One region of the Sulfitobacter sp. R18_1 genome, then DNA from elsewhere that is predicted to be linked to it. Evidence: riboswitches for the same ligand, from Rfam matches in the RefSeq annotation. Region 1 holds a riboswitch; the other holds the start of a gene.
The links. Region 1 has a riboswitch for thiamine pyrophosphate ahead of thiB (thiamine ABC transporter substrate binding subunit). Riboswitches for the same ligand answer to the same signal wherever they lie in the genome.

Region 1 (7,191 bases):
TCGGTCTCGCTCACGCCGCACCACTATCAGGAAACGGATCATCACAACGCGATCTACCGCGACCATTTCGTCACCAAGGGGCGCGAGGCCGCGCAGGCCGCTCTTGGCATGACCCAAGCGCTGGAGACGTTTTCTTCAAATGAAAACGGCGCGGAAATTTCAAAAATTTCCGCCGCCTAGCCGAGATAGGCGCGCAGGGCCGGGGGCGGGTTGTCGAGCAATTCCGCCGCCGGTCCCGGCGCATGGGCGCGCCCGCCTTCGACAAAGATCACCTCATCCGCGATGCGGCGCACGTCATCGGGGGCATGGGTCACCATGATCAGCCCCGCGCCGGTCTCGCGGGCGAGGTCTTGGACCAAATCCAGCATCTCGACCCGCAGCGCCGGGCCGAGCGCGGCAAAGGGCTCATCCAACAGCACCCAAGGCCGCGCCTGTACCAGCACCCGCGCCAGCGCCACGCGGCTTTGCTGCCCGCCCGACAGCGCGCCGGGGCGTTTGGCGGCGTGATCGCTGAGCCCCACCCGCGCGAGGGCGGCATCGACCGCATCCCGGTCCGCCGCTTTCAGCCGCAGGTCGGGGCGCAGGCCAAGGCCGACGTTCTGCCGCACGGTGAGATGCGGGAATAGGTTGTTGTCCTGAAACAGCATCGTCATGCCGCGCTGGCCGGGATGTTGATCCGTGATCTCCTCCCCCTCCTGCAGCAGCCGCCCCGCCGCCACGGGCACGAACCCACAGATTGCCGCCAGCAGAGTCGACTTGCCCGACCCCGAGGGGCCGATCACCGCGTAATTGCGCCCCTGCGCCAGCGTCATATCGGCCACGAGGGAGAACTCGCCCCGCTCAATGCGCATGTCTTCAAGCGTCAGCATGCCAGCGCCCCCATTTGTCGCAGATGAAAAACACCGCCAGCGCCAAGACCAGCAAAAGCAGCGCTGCGCCCGCCGCGGCCTCCATCCGGTAGGCGCCCATCAGACGATACATCTGCAAAGGCAGCGTCGCACGTTCCTGATCGGCGAAAAGCGCGATCACGCCGAGATCCCCCACCGAGAGCGCCCCCGTCAGCCCGGCAGCAAAGCCCAATTGCGGGCGCAGACGCGGCAGGACCAGCCGCCGCCACAGCGCCCAACCCGTCATGCCGAGGGTCTGGGTCAGGGGGCCATAATCCTGCAAGGTCTCGCGCAGGCGCGGCACCAGAATGCGCAGCACGAAAGGCAGCGCCATCAGCGCGTTGACCAAGGCGGTAACCGGCAAGCTCAGCCGTGCCGGGTCCAGCACAGGGTTGATCAGGATGAACCACCCCGTGCCAATCATCAGCGGCGAGGCCGCAAGCCCCATCAGGCCAATCGCCTCCACCCCGCCACGCCGCCGGGTGGCGATCCAGCCTGCCATCGGCAGCGCCAGCAGGGCCAGCACCGCCACGCTCAACCCCGCCACCAGAATGCTATTCCCGGTGGCCTGCCAGACCGAGGCGGGCAGCTGCGCGACCCCCGCCAGCCCGCGCAGCACCACGGCGCCCAGCGGCAGCAACAGGAACAGCGCGGCGAGCGCGATGACGGCGATGTCGAGCAACCGCTGCGCGCCGCCCCGCGCATCCCAGCGGCGCAGGGGGCGGTCCAACCCGCCGCCCAAGCTGATCGGCGGGATTAGCCAAAGCGCCGCCACCGCCGCAGCGCCAGCCAGAACAAGCTGCACCACAGACAACAGCGCGGCGCGCCCCAGATCAAAATCAAACCGAAAGGCCTGATAGATCGCTAATTCAATCGTCGTCGCCCGCGGCCCACCGCCCAGCGTCAGCGCCACAGCGAAACTGGTCAGGCAAATCACGAAAATCAGCGCCGCCACACCGGGCAGCACCTGCCGCAGCATTGGCCATTCCAGCGCCATAAACAGCGCCCGCGGCGTCATCTGAAGCTGCCCCGCGAGCCGAAACCGCTCAGAAGGGATGCTCTGCCAGCCTTGCAGCAAAAGCCGCGTCGCCAGCGGGAGGTTAAAGAAGACATGCGCCAGTACCACACCATGCAGCCCGTAGATTGACACCGGCGGCAGGCCCAGAGCCGCGCCAAATTGGTTCAGCACGCCCGAGCGGCCAAAGACCGTCAGCAGCCCCAGCACCGCCACGATCACCGGCAGAATAAACGGCGCGCCGAGCAATGTGATCAGCGCCCCGCGCCCCCAAAACCGCCGCCGCGCCAGCGCGCGGGCGACCGGCACGGCCAGCAGCACAGACAGCACCGCCGACCAGACCGCCTGCGTGACGGTAAAACGCACCGCCGCCCAATCCGCCGGGCCGAGCCCTGCGCCCACATCGGCCGCCGCGAAAACGGCGACCAAAGCGGCAAGGATCAGCCCTGCGACCAGCGCGGCGGCGAAAAGCCCCGTCTTGCCGCTTAACGCGACAGCGCGGTCAGCCATTCGTCCAACGCCTCCTCACGGAGCGCGGGGACCTCGTCGTTCGGCACCAACAGCGCCTTGCCGGGCTGGATCATGCCTTCGAACCCTGCGGGCAGACCGCCTTCGGGCGTCACGGCGGGATACATCCAATTGGTCGTCGGCAGCACCGATTGCGCGGCATCAGAGACGAGGTATTGCAAGAACCGATCCGCCAGTTCCGGCTGATCCGACCCGGCAAGCTTCCCCGCCACTTCGATCTGCATGTAGTGGCCTTCGTCGAACAGCGCTGCGGTCTTGCTGTCGTCCTCCTCCGCGATCAGGTGATAAGCGGGGGAAGTCGTGTAGCTCAGCACCATGTCGGCCTCGCCTTCGAGGAAGAGGCCATAGGCTTCGGACCACCCTTTGGTCACGGTCACAACATTGTCGGCCAGCCCCGCCCAAACCTCGGGCGCCTCATCGCCATAGGCCGCTTTGACCCACATCAGCAGCCCCAAACCGGGCGTCGAAGAGCGCGGGTCTTGGATCACGATTTTCAGATCGCTCTCGGCCAGCGCTTTGAAATCGCCGGGCGCGTCCAGATCGGTGCCGTGGACAAATGCGAAATAGCCCCAGTCATAGGGCACGAAGACTTCATCTTCCCAAGTGATCGGCAGGTCATAGTCGGCCTGCAACCCGCTCGGCGCAAACAGATCGGTCCCCTTCGCGGCGGCGACGAGGCTGGTGTCCAGCCCCAGCACGATATCCGCGTCGGACCGTGCGCCTTCAAGCTTGAGCCGCGCCAAAAGGGCCGCACCGTCGCCCATGCCGACGAATTTCAGATCGCAGCCGCATTCGGCCTCGAACCCCTCTTCGATGGCCGGGCCCGGCCCCCATTCGGTGACGAAACTGTCGTAGGTATAGACCGTCAGTTCAGGCGTCTCGGCCCATGCGGCCGATGCGCCCATGACGCCCGCAGCAAGTGTAAGATACTTCATCGCATCCTCCTTTTGCGGCGAAAGGTAAAAGGTGGATGTCTGTCCTGACCTTCCCTCCGCCGGTGTTAACCGGTTCAGGTTCAACGGGTCCGCACAGCATGCACATCTCAGCCCAAAGGCCCCCCGAGGTAGCGTCAGGGGTAGATCGGACCTGCACAATTGGCAAGGCAAATCCCCTTGAGGCAGGGCGCTGCCCCGGCTAAGGGTTTGACAACAGGAGGTCCGCCCATGTCGATCAACAGCTTTGGCCATCTTTACCGGGTCACCACATGGGGCGAGAGCCACGGGCCCGCCCTTGGGGCGACCATCGACGGCTGCCCCCCCGGCGTGCCGATTGACGAGGGCATGATTCAACAGTGGCTCGACAAGCGCAAACCGGGCCAGAACAAATACACCACTCAGCGGCGCGAAGCGGATGAGGTGCGGATCCTGTCGGGCACCTTCGAAGGGGTCACCACCGGCACGCCGATCCAGTTAATGATCGAGAACACCGATCAACGCTCGAAAGACTACGGCGACATCAAGGACAAGTTCCGCCCCGGTCACGCCGACATCACCTATTTCCAGAAATACGGCATCCGCGACTATCGCGGGGGTGGCCGCTCCTCGGCCCGGGAGACCGCCGCGCGGGTGGCGGCGGGCGGTCTGGCGCGGGAGGCGATCAAGGTGCTGGCCCCGGAGCTTCAGATCACCGGCTACATGGTGCAGATGGGGCCGCATAAGATCGACCGCGATGCCTTTGACTGGGACCAGATCGACCAAAACCCCTTTTGGGTGCCGGATGCCAAGGCAGCGGCGGACTGGGCCGACTACCTCGACGGGCTGCGCAAATCGGGCAGCAGCGTCGGCGCGATCATTGAAGTGACGGCGCGCGGCGTGCCTGCGGGTCTCGGCGCGCCGGTCTATGGCAAGCTCGACACCGATCTGGCCGCCGCGATGATGAGCATCAACGCCGTCAAGGGCGTGGAGATCGGCGAGGGCATGTCGGCGGCCATGCTGACCGGCGAATTGAATGCCGATGAGATCACCATGGGGCCGGAGGGGCCGGAGTATTCCTCAAACCACGCGGGCGGCATCTTGGGCGGGATCAGCACCGGGCAGGATGTGGTGCTGCGTTTCGCGGTGAAGCCGACCTCCAGCATCCTGACCACGCGGCGCACCATCACCAAACAGGGCGAAGAGACCGAGATCATCACCAAGGGCCGCCACGATCCCTGCGTCGGCATCCGCGCAGTGCCAGTGGGCGAGGCGATGATGGCCTGCGTGCTGCTGGATCACCTGCTGCTGCATCGCGGACAGATTGGCCAGAACCGCGGCATAATCGGCCCCGAGGCGTGAGGATCAAAGCATGAAAGTCGATGATTTCTCCGCCCGCCCCGCCCTTGGTGTCGGACTGAAAATCACGGCGATCCTGCTTTTCACCTGCATGTCGGCAATCATCAAATCGTTGGCCGACGACGTGCCCGCGGGCGAGTCTGTCTTCTTCCGCTCCTTCTTTGCCATTCCAGTGATCCTGATCTGGCTGGCACAGCGCGGCAAATTGAAAAGCGGGCTGAAGACGCAAAACCCGATGGGCCATGTTTGGCGCGGGCTCTTCGGCACCACGGCGATGGGGCTGACCTTTACCGGCCTCGGCCTGCTGCCCCTGCCCGAGGTCACGGCCATCGGCTTTGCCACACCGATTTTCACGGTCATCCTCGCCGCCGTGTTGCTGGGCGAGAAAATCCGCCTGATCCGCGTGAGTGCTGTGGCGATTGGGCTGGTGGGGGTGATGATCATCCTCTGGCCGCGATTCACCAGCATCGGCACGATGGAGCAGACAGCCACCATCGGCGCGTTGCTGATCCTGATGGCGACGATGGTGCGCAGCCTCGTGCAGATTCACATTCGTCAATTGGTGCAGAACGAAGACACCGCCGCGATCGTCTTTTACTTCTCCTGCACTGCCTCCTTGCTGGCGCTTTGCACCCTGCCCTTCGGCTGGGTCATCCCCGATCTGCAAACCTTTGGCCTGCTGGTCCTCGCCGGGTTGATCGGCGGGGTGGCGCAGATTCTGATCACCTCAGCCTATCGCTTCGGCTCGGCCTCGATGCTGGCGCCCTATGACTATACCTCGATGCTTTTCGCCATTTTGCTGGGTTATGTCTTCTTTGCCGAACTGCCCACGATGATGATGCTGGCCGGCGCGGCGCTGGTGATCAGCGCGGGCGCGCTGGTGATCTGGCGCGAGCGGCAATTGGGGATGGAACGGGGCAAGGCGCGGTCTGTCACCGATCCCAAAGCGTGATCGAATGCGGGCTTTCGCCCGGCCCGGCCTCTCCCTATGGTGCCCCGAAACCGGATAGAGGAGATGACCGATGAGCGACGCGGATCCGAAAGATCACAAGGAAAAGATGCAGCAGCGTCAGGCCGAGCAGCGCGCCAAGGTGGCCGAGTTGCAAGACCCGGACAAGGGTCTGGTGCTGGTCCATACCGGGCCGGGCAAGGGCAAATCCTCTTCCGCCTTCGGCGTGGTGGTGCGCGCGCTTGGCTGGAAACAGCGCGTCGGCGTGGTGCAGTTCATCAAGGGCAAATGGAAAACCGGCGAACGATTGTTCTTTGAACGGTTGGATGAGGTGACATGGCACACGATGGGCGAAGGGTTCACTTGGGACACCCAAGACCGCAACCGCGACATCGCCGCCGCCGAAGCCGCATTCGGCAAGGCGCGTGAGATGATGGAGAGCGGGGACTATGACCTTGTGGTGATGGATGAGATCAACATCGCCATCCGCTATGAATACCTCAAGATCGAAGATGTGATCGCCGGGCTCGACGCCCGCGACAAGCGCACCGCCGTGGTGCTGACAGGCCGCGACGCCCGGCCCGAGCTTTGCGACTATGCCGATCTGGTGACCGAAATGTCCGAGGTCAAACACCCGTTCAAAGCGGGCATCAAAGCACAGCGCGGCGTCGACTACTAAGACACGAAAAGGATCGCCCGCATCTGGGCGATCCTCTCAATCCGACCGCTCAAACGGGTCTTTAGATCGCGGCCCCTTTAGGGTCGAGCGTCACCGAGTAGAGCTCGGTGTCGGCGCGGTCCATCAGGCGCACTTTCATCTGCTGGGTCTTGGCGTCGATATCGACCAAGCCAAAGAATTGCAGACCGGCGGAGGGCGGCAGGTTCACCTGACCTTCTTCGGGCGCTTTGACGTATTTCAACTCGGGGCCAAAGGTGCCGTCCAATTCGTTCGGGCCGAAGGTGCCGGCGTGCAGCGGGCCCGAGACGAACTCCCAGAACGGGTCAAAGTCCTGAAACTGCGCCTTGTCGGGGTTGTAGTAATGCGCGGCGGTGTAATGCACATCCGCCGTGAACCAGACGACGTTGTCGACCTGCGCGGTCTTGATGAAACGCAGCAGCCCCGCGATCTCTTGCTCGCGGCCTTTGGCGGCACCGTTGTCGCCATTGGCAACCGCTTCGGCCCCGCCGCCGACGACCAGACCGATGGGCATGTCGCAGGCGATGACCTTCCACGTGGCCGCCGAATTGGTCAGTTCCCGCTTGAGCCATGCCATCTGCTCGGCCCCGAGGATATCGGTGGCCTGCGACATCTCGGTCTGCATGTTCTCGCTGTTCGGCCCGCGGTAGCTGCGCAGGTCAAGGAAGAAGACATCCAGCATCGGACCGTAGTTGATCTTGCGGTAAACCCGGCCCGGCTCGGCGGGGGTGATGCGCAGCGGGGTCATCTCATGAAAGGCCTGCGAAGCGCGGGCGGCGAGGACATGGATCGACTTCTCGCTATAGCGGTCGTCTTCCATCAGGCTGCGCGAGGAGGACCAGTTG
Region 2 (7,191 bases), on a different contig from region 1:
CGCTCAGCCCCCCTGCATGGCGCTGAGCACTTCGAGCCGGTCGCCGTCGCTTAGCATGGTCTCGCCCCGCGCGCCTGCGGGAACGAAGCTGCCGTTGAGGGCGGTGGCGACTTTTGCCTCGCCCCAGCCCAGCTCTGCCAATGCTGCGTCAAGCTGCGCGGCGGTGACCTCACGCGGCTCGCCGTTCACTTCAATCTTCACGGAATAAATCCCCCGTTGTCGCTGTTGCCAGAAAGCCCGCAGCCTGTTCGGCCAAGGCGGGCGCCATGAGAAAGCCGTGCCGGAACAGCCCGTTCAGATGCAGCACCGCCCCGCGCTGCACGATGCCGGGCAGGTTGTCGGCGAAAGCCGGGCGCAGGTCGGCGCCCATCTCGATGATCTCGCCCTCGGCAAAGCGCGGGTCGAGCGCATAGGCGGCTGAGAGCAGTTCCAGCGCCGAGCGGGCGGTCATGCCGCTGCGGCTGGCGCTTTCGATCTGGGTCGCGCCCAGCATGTAGATGCCTTGCCCGCGCGGCACGACGTAGAGCGGGTGGCGCGGGTGCAGCAGGCGGATCGGGCGGGTGAGGGCGATCTCAGGCGCGCGCAGCAGGATCATCTCCCCGCGCACGGCACGCAAACCGGGCAGAGCGTCGCGGGCCACCATGCCACGGCAGTCGATCACCGGGCCTGTGACCTCCGAAGGGGTGAGGGCCGTGGTCTCAACCGTCACGCCCTCGGCGGCCAGCGCATGGGTCAGGTCTTGCAGCGCTTGGCGCGGGTTCAGATGCGCTTCCTCGGCAAAGAACAACCCGCGGCGATGGCGCCCGGCGAGGTCCGGCTCACAGGCCGCGATGGCTTCGGCGTCGCAGTCGCTGTGGCCTTCGGTGCGGGCGGCGAAACGCTGCAATTCCGCGCGGTCCCGCTCGGGGGCGAGGACCAGCGTGCCCCGATGGGTGACTTCCGTGATCTCCCCCCATAGCGCCGCAGCACGCCGCCCATGGGTTACCACCGCAGGCTCGCTCAGCGCGCCTTCGCAAAAGGGGGCGAGCATGCCGCCCGCCCACCACGAACAGCCGTGCGGGCCGGGCGGGCCTTTGCGGTCAACGAGCCGGGGCCGCAGCCCCTGCGCCAGACAGGCCCGCGCGGCCCAGAGCCCTGCCACGCCCGCGCCGATGATGGTGACATCACTCATGAGGCCAAACGCCGTGGAAATGATGCACCGGCCCGTGGCCATGGCCGATGTTGAGGGCGTCCGCCGCGGCAATGGCGCGTTGCAGATAGCTATGGGCGGCCTCCACCGCCTGCGGCAGAGGCTGGCCCCGCGCCAGACCGGCGGCAATGGCGGCAGAGAGCGTGCAGCCGGTGCCATGGGTGTTCGCCGTCTGCTGGCGGGGCGCGGAAAGGCGCAGGGTGTCGGCCTCGGAAATCAGCAGATCGACGCAGGTCTCGCCCTTGCCATGGCCGCCCTTCATCAGCACCGCGCGGGGACCGAGCGACAGCAGCGCGCGCCCCTGCGCCAGCATCATGGCCTCGTCGGTGGCTTCTTCTGTGTCCAGCAGCCGTGCGGCCTCGGGCAGGTTCGGCGTCAGCACATGGGCGCGGGGCAGCATCCGGTCGCGCAGGGTTTCCACCGCTTCGGCAGAGAGCAGCGCATCGCCGGATTTCGCCACCATCACCGGGTCGAGCGCAACGGGCGCGGGGCAGTGGGCCAGCCCCTCGGCCACGGCAGAGATCGTGGCCGGGTCGCCCAACATGCCAATCTTGACCGCGCCGATGGCCAGATCGTCAAAGACCGCCGCCATCTGCGCGCGGATCATCGCAGGCGCGATCATGGCGACCGCGGTGACGGCGCGGGTGTTCTGCGCGGTGACCGCGGTGAGCACGCTGGCCCCATAGACGCCAAGCGCGCTGAAGGTCTTGAGATCGGCCTGAATCCCCGCCCCGCCGCCGCTGTCGGACCCCGCAATCGTCAGTGCTTGAAACGCCATTCGGCCCCCCATTCGTTAGATGGGCCAAGGGCATGGAGATACGGGGTAAACGACCGCCCGGATGGGGCTGATGCTTGCTTCCGTTCCCTACGCCGGTACGACCCGGATCAGGTTCGATGGGTCGGTTTTCACCTCTCAGCCCTGCGGCACCCCAACGGATTTCCGGCAGGCTAGCGAGGGGCGTTCAGAGGGTCAACAGGGGATCGGTCATTTATTTCGTTTCGTTTTATATCAGTTAGTTGCGGCGCGTACCTCATGCATTGCATGAGGATTCGTTAATGAAAATCCCGCGATCTGGGGATCACCTTGGCGTCGCGCGGATGGCTATGCATCGCCACCTGACCGGGCAGCGGATGGGTCGGGTGATCGCCCCGCGTGGTGATGCCGGGCATCGGTGCGTCCGACAGCGCCGCCAGCCGGTCGGAGCGGTTCTCGAGCCGCTCGGCCACCACGTGGATCACCCGCCCGTCGGTCTGCACGCGCCCCTCCACGACCAGAAGCCGCGACGACATGATCGTGGGGCGGTAGAGCTTGAACATATTGGGCCAGATCACGAGGTTGGCGACGCCAAACTCATCCTCCAGCGTGATGAAACAGACCCCCTTGGCGCTGCCGGGTTTCTGGCGCACCAGCACCAACCCCGCCAGCTTTACCCGCCGCCCGTGGCCCATGCGCGAAAGGTCCCGGGCCGAGGAGAACCCCTGCGCGGCGAGGCTGGAGCGGTAGAAGGACATCGGATGCGCCTTCAGCGACAGGCGCAGCGTCTGGTAGTCGGCCACGACCTGTTCGGCTTTTGGCATCACCGGCAGATGCACCTCCGGCTCCGGACCGCGGGCCGAAGCCTCGACATGGTCGAAGATCGGCAGGGCGGGCGCGTCGCGCAGCCCTTGGGCCTGCCAGAGCGCTTGGCGCCGGTCGATCCCCATACTGCGCATCGTGTCGGCGGCGGCGAGTTGGCGGATCGCTTTGGCGTCGAGGCCTGCGCGGGTCTTGAGGTCTTCGACATCGGCGTAAGGCGTCTCGCGCCGGTCCATGATCCGCGCACCGGCCTTTTCCTGCAGCCCGTCCACCATGCGCAGCCCTAGCCGCAGGGCGAAACCGTCCCCACAAGGCTCCAGCGTGCAGTTCCAGTCCGAGAGGTTCACGTCGACATCGCGCACCTCGACCTGATGTTCGCGGGCGTCGCGCACGATCTGCGCCGGGGCGTAAAACCCCATCGGCTGGGAGTTCAAGAGCGCGCAGGCAAAGGCCGCCGGGTAGTGGCATTTCATCCATGACGAGACATAGACCAGCTTGGCGAAACTCGCGGCATGGCTTTCGGGAAAACCGTATTCGCCGAAGCCCTTGATCTGGTCGAAACAGCGCTGCGCGAAGATGGGATCGTAGCCGCGTTTGGTCATCCGGCCCACCATCTTGTCCTGTAGCTTTTCGATCGTCCCGCGCGAGCGGAAGGTGGCCATGGCCTTGCGCAGCTCGTTCGCCTCGGACGGGGAAAACTGTGCCGCGTCGATGGAAATCTTCATCGCCTGTTCTTGAAAGATCGGCACGCCCAAGGTTCGGCTGAGGATACTGAACAATTCGTCCTGCGGATAGGCCGGGCCGGGGGCGGGGTAGACGACGCTCTCCATCCCCTGACGGCGGCGCAGGTAGGGGTGCACCATATCGCCTTGGATCGGGCCGGGGCGGACGATGGCGACTTCGATCACCAGATCATAGAAGACGCGGGGGCGCAGCTTCGGCAGCATCGCCATCTGCGCGCGGCTTTCCACCTGAAACACACCCAGACTGTCGCCGCGGCAGAGCATGTCGTAGGTGGGTCGCCCTGTGGCGTCGTCCTCGTGATCCTCCACAGGCACCGTGGCCAGTTCCAGCGGGCGGTCGTAATGCGCCTCGATCAGGTCGAAACATTTGGCGATACAGGTGAGCATGCCGAGGGCGAGGATATCGACCTTGAAGATTTGCAACGCGTCGATGTCGTCCTTGTCCCATTCGATGAAACTGCGCTCGGGCATGGCGCCGTTGCCGATGGGCACGATCTCGGTCAGCGGGCGTTCGGTCAGGATGAAACCGCCGACGTGCTGGCTCAGATGCCGCGGCATGCCGATCATCTGGGAGGCCAGTTTCAGCACCATGCGCAGGTAGGGGTCCGACAGGTCCAGCCCCGCCTCGCGGGCGCGGGCGTCGTCCATCTCGCCCTCGAAACTGCCCCAGACGGTGCCGGCGAGCTTCGAGGTCACGTCTTCCGAAAGCCCCATCGCCTTGCCAACTTCGCGAATGGCCGAGCGCGGGCGGTAGTGGATCACCGTGGCGCAGAGCCCGGCGCGGTGGCGGCCATATTTGCCGTACATGTACTGGATCACTTCCTCGCGCCGCTCATGTTCGAAATCGACGTCGATGTCGGGCGGCTCGTCGCGTTCCTCGCTGAGGAACCGCTCGAACAGCAGGTCATGCACCGCCGGGTCGACCGAGGTGATGCCGAGACAGAAGCAGACCGCGGAATTGGCCGCCGAGCCGCGCCCTTGGCAGAGGATCGGCGGCTGCGCCTCCTCGCGGGCGAAGCGGACGATGTCGTAGATGGTCAGGAAATAGCGCGCGATCTTCTTGGTCTCGATCAGGGCGAATTCCTTCTCGATGGTCTTTTTTACTGCTTCGGGCGCGCCTTCGGGGTAGCGCCGGGCGGCGCCTTCCCATGTCAGGCGGGCGAGTTCCTCCATCGGGCTGCTCCCCTCGGGGACGATCTCATGCGGGTATTCGTAGGCCAGATCGGTGAGGCGAAAGGTGATCCGGTCGGCAAGGCGGCGGGTCTCGGCAATGGCATGGGGCCAGTCGGCGAAGAGGCGGATCATCGCCTCGGGGGATTTCAGGTGTCGCTCGGCATTGGCGGCCAGCAGGTAGCCCGCCTTGGGCACGATCACGCCCTCGCGGATCGCCACCATCACGTCTTGCAGGGGGCGGCGGTGGCGGGCGTGGTAGAGCACGTCGTTGGTGGCAAGCAGCCTCAGCCCATGGGCGCGGGCCAGCGCATCCAGCCGGTTGATTCGCGCCCGGTCGTCGCCCCGGTAGAGGAAACTCGCCCCGATATGGCGCATCCCGGGCAGCGCTTTCAGCAGCCGCGGCAGGCCGGCGGCGAAGAGATCGAGGTTCTCGGGCGGCATGACGATAAGGTGCAGCCCTTCGGCATGGCCCTCCAGCATTTCCAGCGTCAGATGGGTCTCGCCCTTTTGCTGCCATTCGCCGTCCACTGATTGCATCTTGCCCGCCGAGAGCAGCGTCGAGAGCCGCGCATAAGCGGCGCGGTCCTGCGGGTAGGCGAGGATCTCGGTCCCGCAGAGCAGCACCAGACGCGCGCCGATCAGGGGGCGGATATGGGCCTTTTCCGCCTCTACATGCAGGCGCACCACGCCCGCCAGCGTGTTGTGATCCGCGATGCCGAGGCTGTCGTAGCCGTGGTGATGCGCCGTTTCGACCAGATCGACGGTGTCCGAGGCGGCGCGCAGGAAGGAGAAGCAACTCGCCAGCCCGAACTCGACATATCCCGCCCGGGGCGGCGCGCTGAACCCGTCTTCGCCCAGCGTGCGGCGCTTATGTCCCTCCTGCTCGGGCATCAGGCGAAGAGCCCGTGCAGGAACCAGCGCGGCTCGGCCCCGCGGCCGTCGTGGATCACGCCCTCGCGGTAGAGCCAGAAGCGCTGGCCGCCCGCGACCTCGACTTTATAGTAATCGCGCAGCCGGGTGCCGGGACGGTCGCGCCACCATTCGGGGGCGATCCGCTCAGGCCCCGCGTGGCGGGTGGTCTTGTAGGTGACGCGGCGCCAGTTGAACTGCGAGGGCGGGCCTTCGGGCACGGCGTAGATCACGCGCACCTCCTCGGGCGGGGTCAGCAGGCGCAGCGGGCGCTCGCGCAGCAGCGCGGGGGCGGCTGTGGGGCTGGCCTGCAACGCCGGGGCGCGTTCTTCGACTGCTTCGGGCTTGTGGGTCTCGCGCCACTGCGGCCAGCTCACCTTTTCCGAGCCGAGCTTGGCCACCAGACGGTCCAAGAGCCCGGCCACGTCGGCCGAGGGGTCGCGCTTGCCGTCGAGGTGGTCTTGGATCAGCGGCAGCGGCTCGCTCGCGAGCGCCTCCAGCGTCAGCAGGTCAAAGCCAAAGCCGCTGTCGATGTTTTCCAGCTTGCCATCGAAAAGCCTGCGCAGGTGCGCGGGGTCACGGCTGGCCCGCGCCGTGGCGACCCCAAGCGCGCGCCAATCGCCGTCGATGCGGTAGATGGTCAGGCGCAACCGCCGCGCGCCAAGCTCGGCGCGGGCCAGAAGAGTGCAGAGGTCATCGACCAGCGCGGGCAGATGCGGGGCGGGGTCGAGCACCGGTTCGGGCAGGCGACTGCGGGCCATGAAATGGCGATGGTCGGGCGGGGCGTTGAGCGGATCGGCGGCCTTGCCGAGCGCTTTGTCGAGCAGGATCAGCGGGTTGCGCTCGGGCTTCAGGCTGGCAAAGCGGCGCATCAGTGCGGCGCGGGGCAGATCGCTCAGCGCGCCCATGGTCTTGAGGCCAAGCCGGTCCAAGAGCCGCGTGGTCTGGGCATCGAGCCGCAGGGCAGCGACGGGCAGGGGGGCGAGGGCGGCGCCCACGTCCTCGGCGGTGCAGATCTGCGCGCCGGAGCCGAAACGCGCCAGCGCCTGCGCGGCCCCGGGGGTGGGGGCCATGGCGCAGCGCGCGGTCAGCCCCTGCAGGGCAAAACGGCTGCGGATGTCGCGCAGCATCGCCGCCTCGCCGCCAAACAGATGCGTGCAGCCGGTCACGTCGAGCAGCAGGCCGTGATCCTGATCCTGCGCCGTCCAGGGGCACCAGCGCCGCGCCCAATGCACCAGCCGCTTGATCAGGGTGATATCGCCTTCCAGATCGGCGGGCTCGACATGCAGATCGGGGTGGATCGCCTGCACGTCGACCACCCGCGCGCCCGTCTCGATGCCCCGGGCGCGGGCGGCGGCGCTCAGCCCATGGACCACCGGCCCATGCGTCCCGTCGCGTGACAGGACGACGGGGACCTCATCGCTCGGAACGCTGCGGTATTGGCCGATCACCCGGCGCCAGCGCTCCATCGTCAGATCGGGGAACCAGACGGAGACGATCCGCGGCGCGGGGGCTGTGGCGTTTGTCGGGCTCATGGTCGGCCACCCAACGGCCCGGCGCATGGCCGCGCGCGCGAAACAGCTCCAGATCCCAGCGGGCCG

Region 2: another riboswitch for thiamine pyrophosphate. It lies ahead of thiD (bifunctional hydroxymethylpyrimidine kinase/phosphomethylpyrimidine kinase); the one in region 1 lies ahead of thiB (thiamine ABC transporter substrate binding subunit).

The regions. Positions count from the first base shown of each region.
Region 1 is NZ_JAGHRG010000017.1:4,312-11,502, reverse strand. Features, by position in the region: gene J7392_RS22880 (6,7-dimethyl-8-ribityllumazine synthase) at 1-180, shown strand, start outside; gene J7392_RS22875 (ATP-binding cassette domain-containing protein) at 177-869, opposite strand; gene J7392_RS22870 (thiamine/thiamine pyrophosphate ABC transporter permease ThiP) at 856-2,412, opposite strand; gene thiB (thiamine ABC transporter substrate binding subunit) at 2,388-3,365, opposite strand; TPP riboswitch at 3,400-3,501, opposite strand; gene aroC (chorismate synthase) at 3,594-4,703, shown strand; gene J7392_RS22855 (DMT family transporter) at 4,714-5,652, shown strand; gene cobO (cob(I)yrinic acid a,c-diamide adenosyltransferase) at 5,723-6,328, shown strand; gene J7392_RS22845 (alkaline phosphatase D family protein) at 6,390-7,191, opposite strand, start outside.
Region 2 is NZ_JAGHRG010000009.1:126,065-133,255, forward strand. Features, by position in the region: gene thiS (sulfur carrier protein ThiS) at 4-201, opposite strand; gene J7392_RS17465 (FAD-dependent oxidoreductase) at 191-1,171, opposite strand; gene thiD (bifunctional hydroxymethylpyrimidine kinase/phosphomethylpyrimidine kinase) at 1,164-1,967, opposite strand; TPP riboswitch at 2,035-2,131, opposite strand; gene J7392_RS17475 (error-prone DNA polymerase) at 2,243-5,572, opposite strand; gene J7392_RS17480 (DNA polymerase Y family protein) at 5,572-7,059, opposite strand; gene J7392_RS17485 (hypothetical protein) at 7,007-7,191, opposite strand, start outside.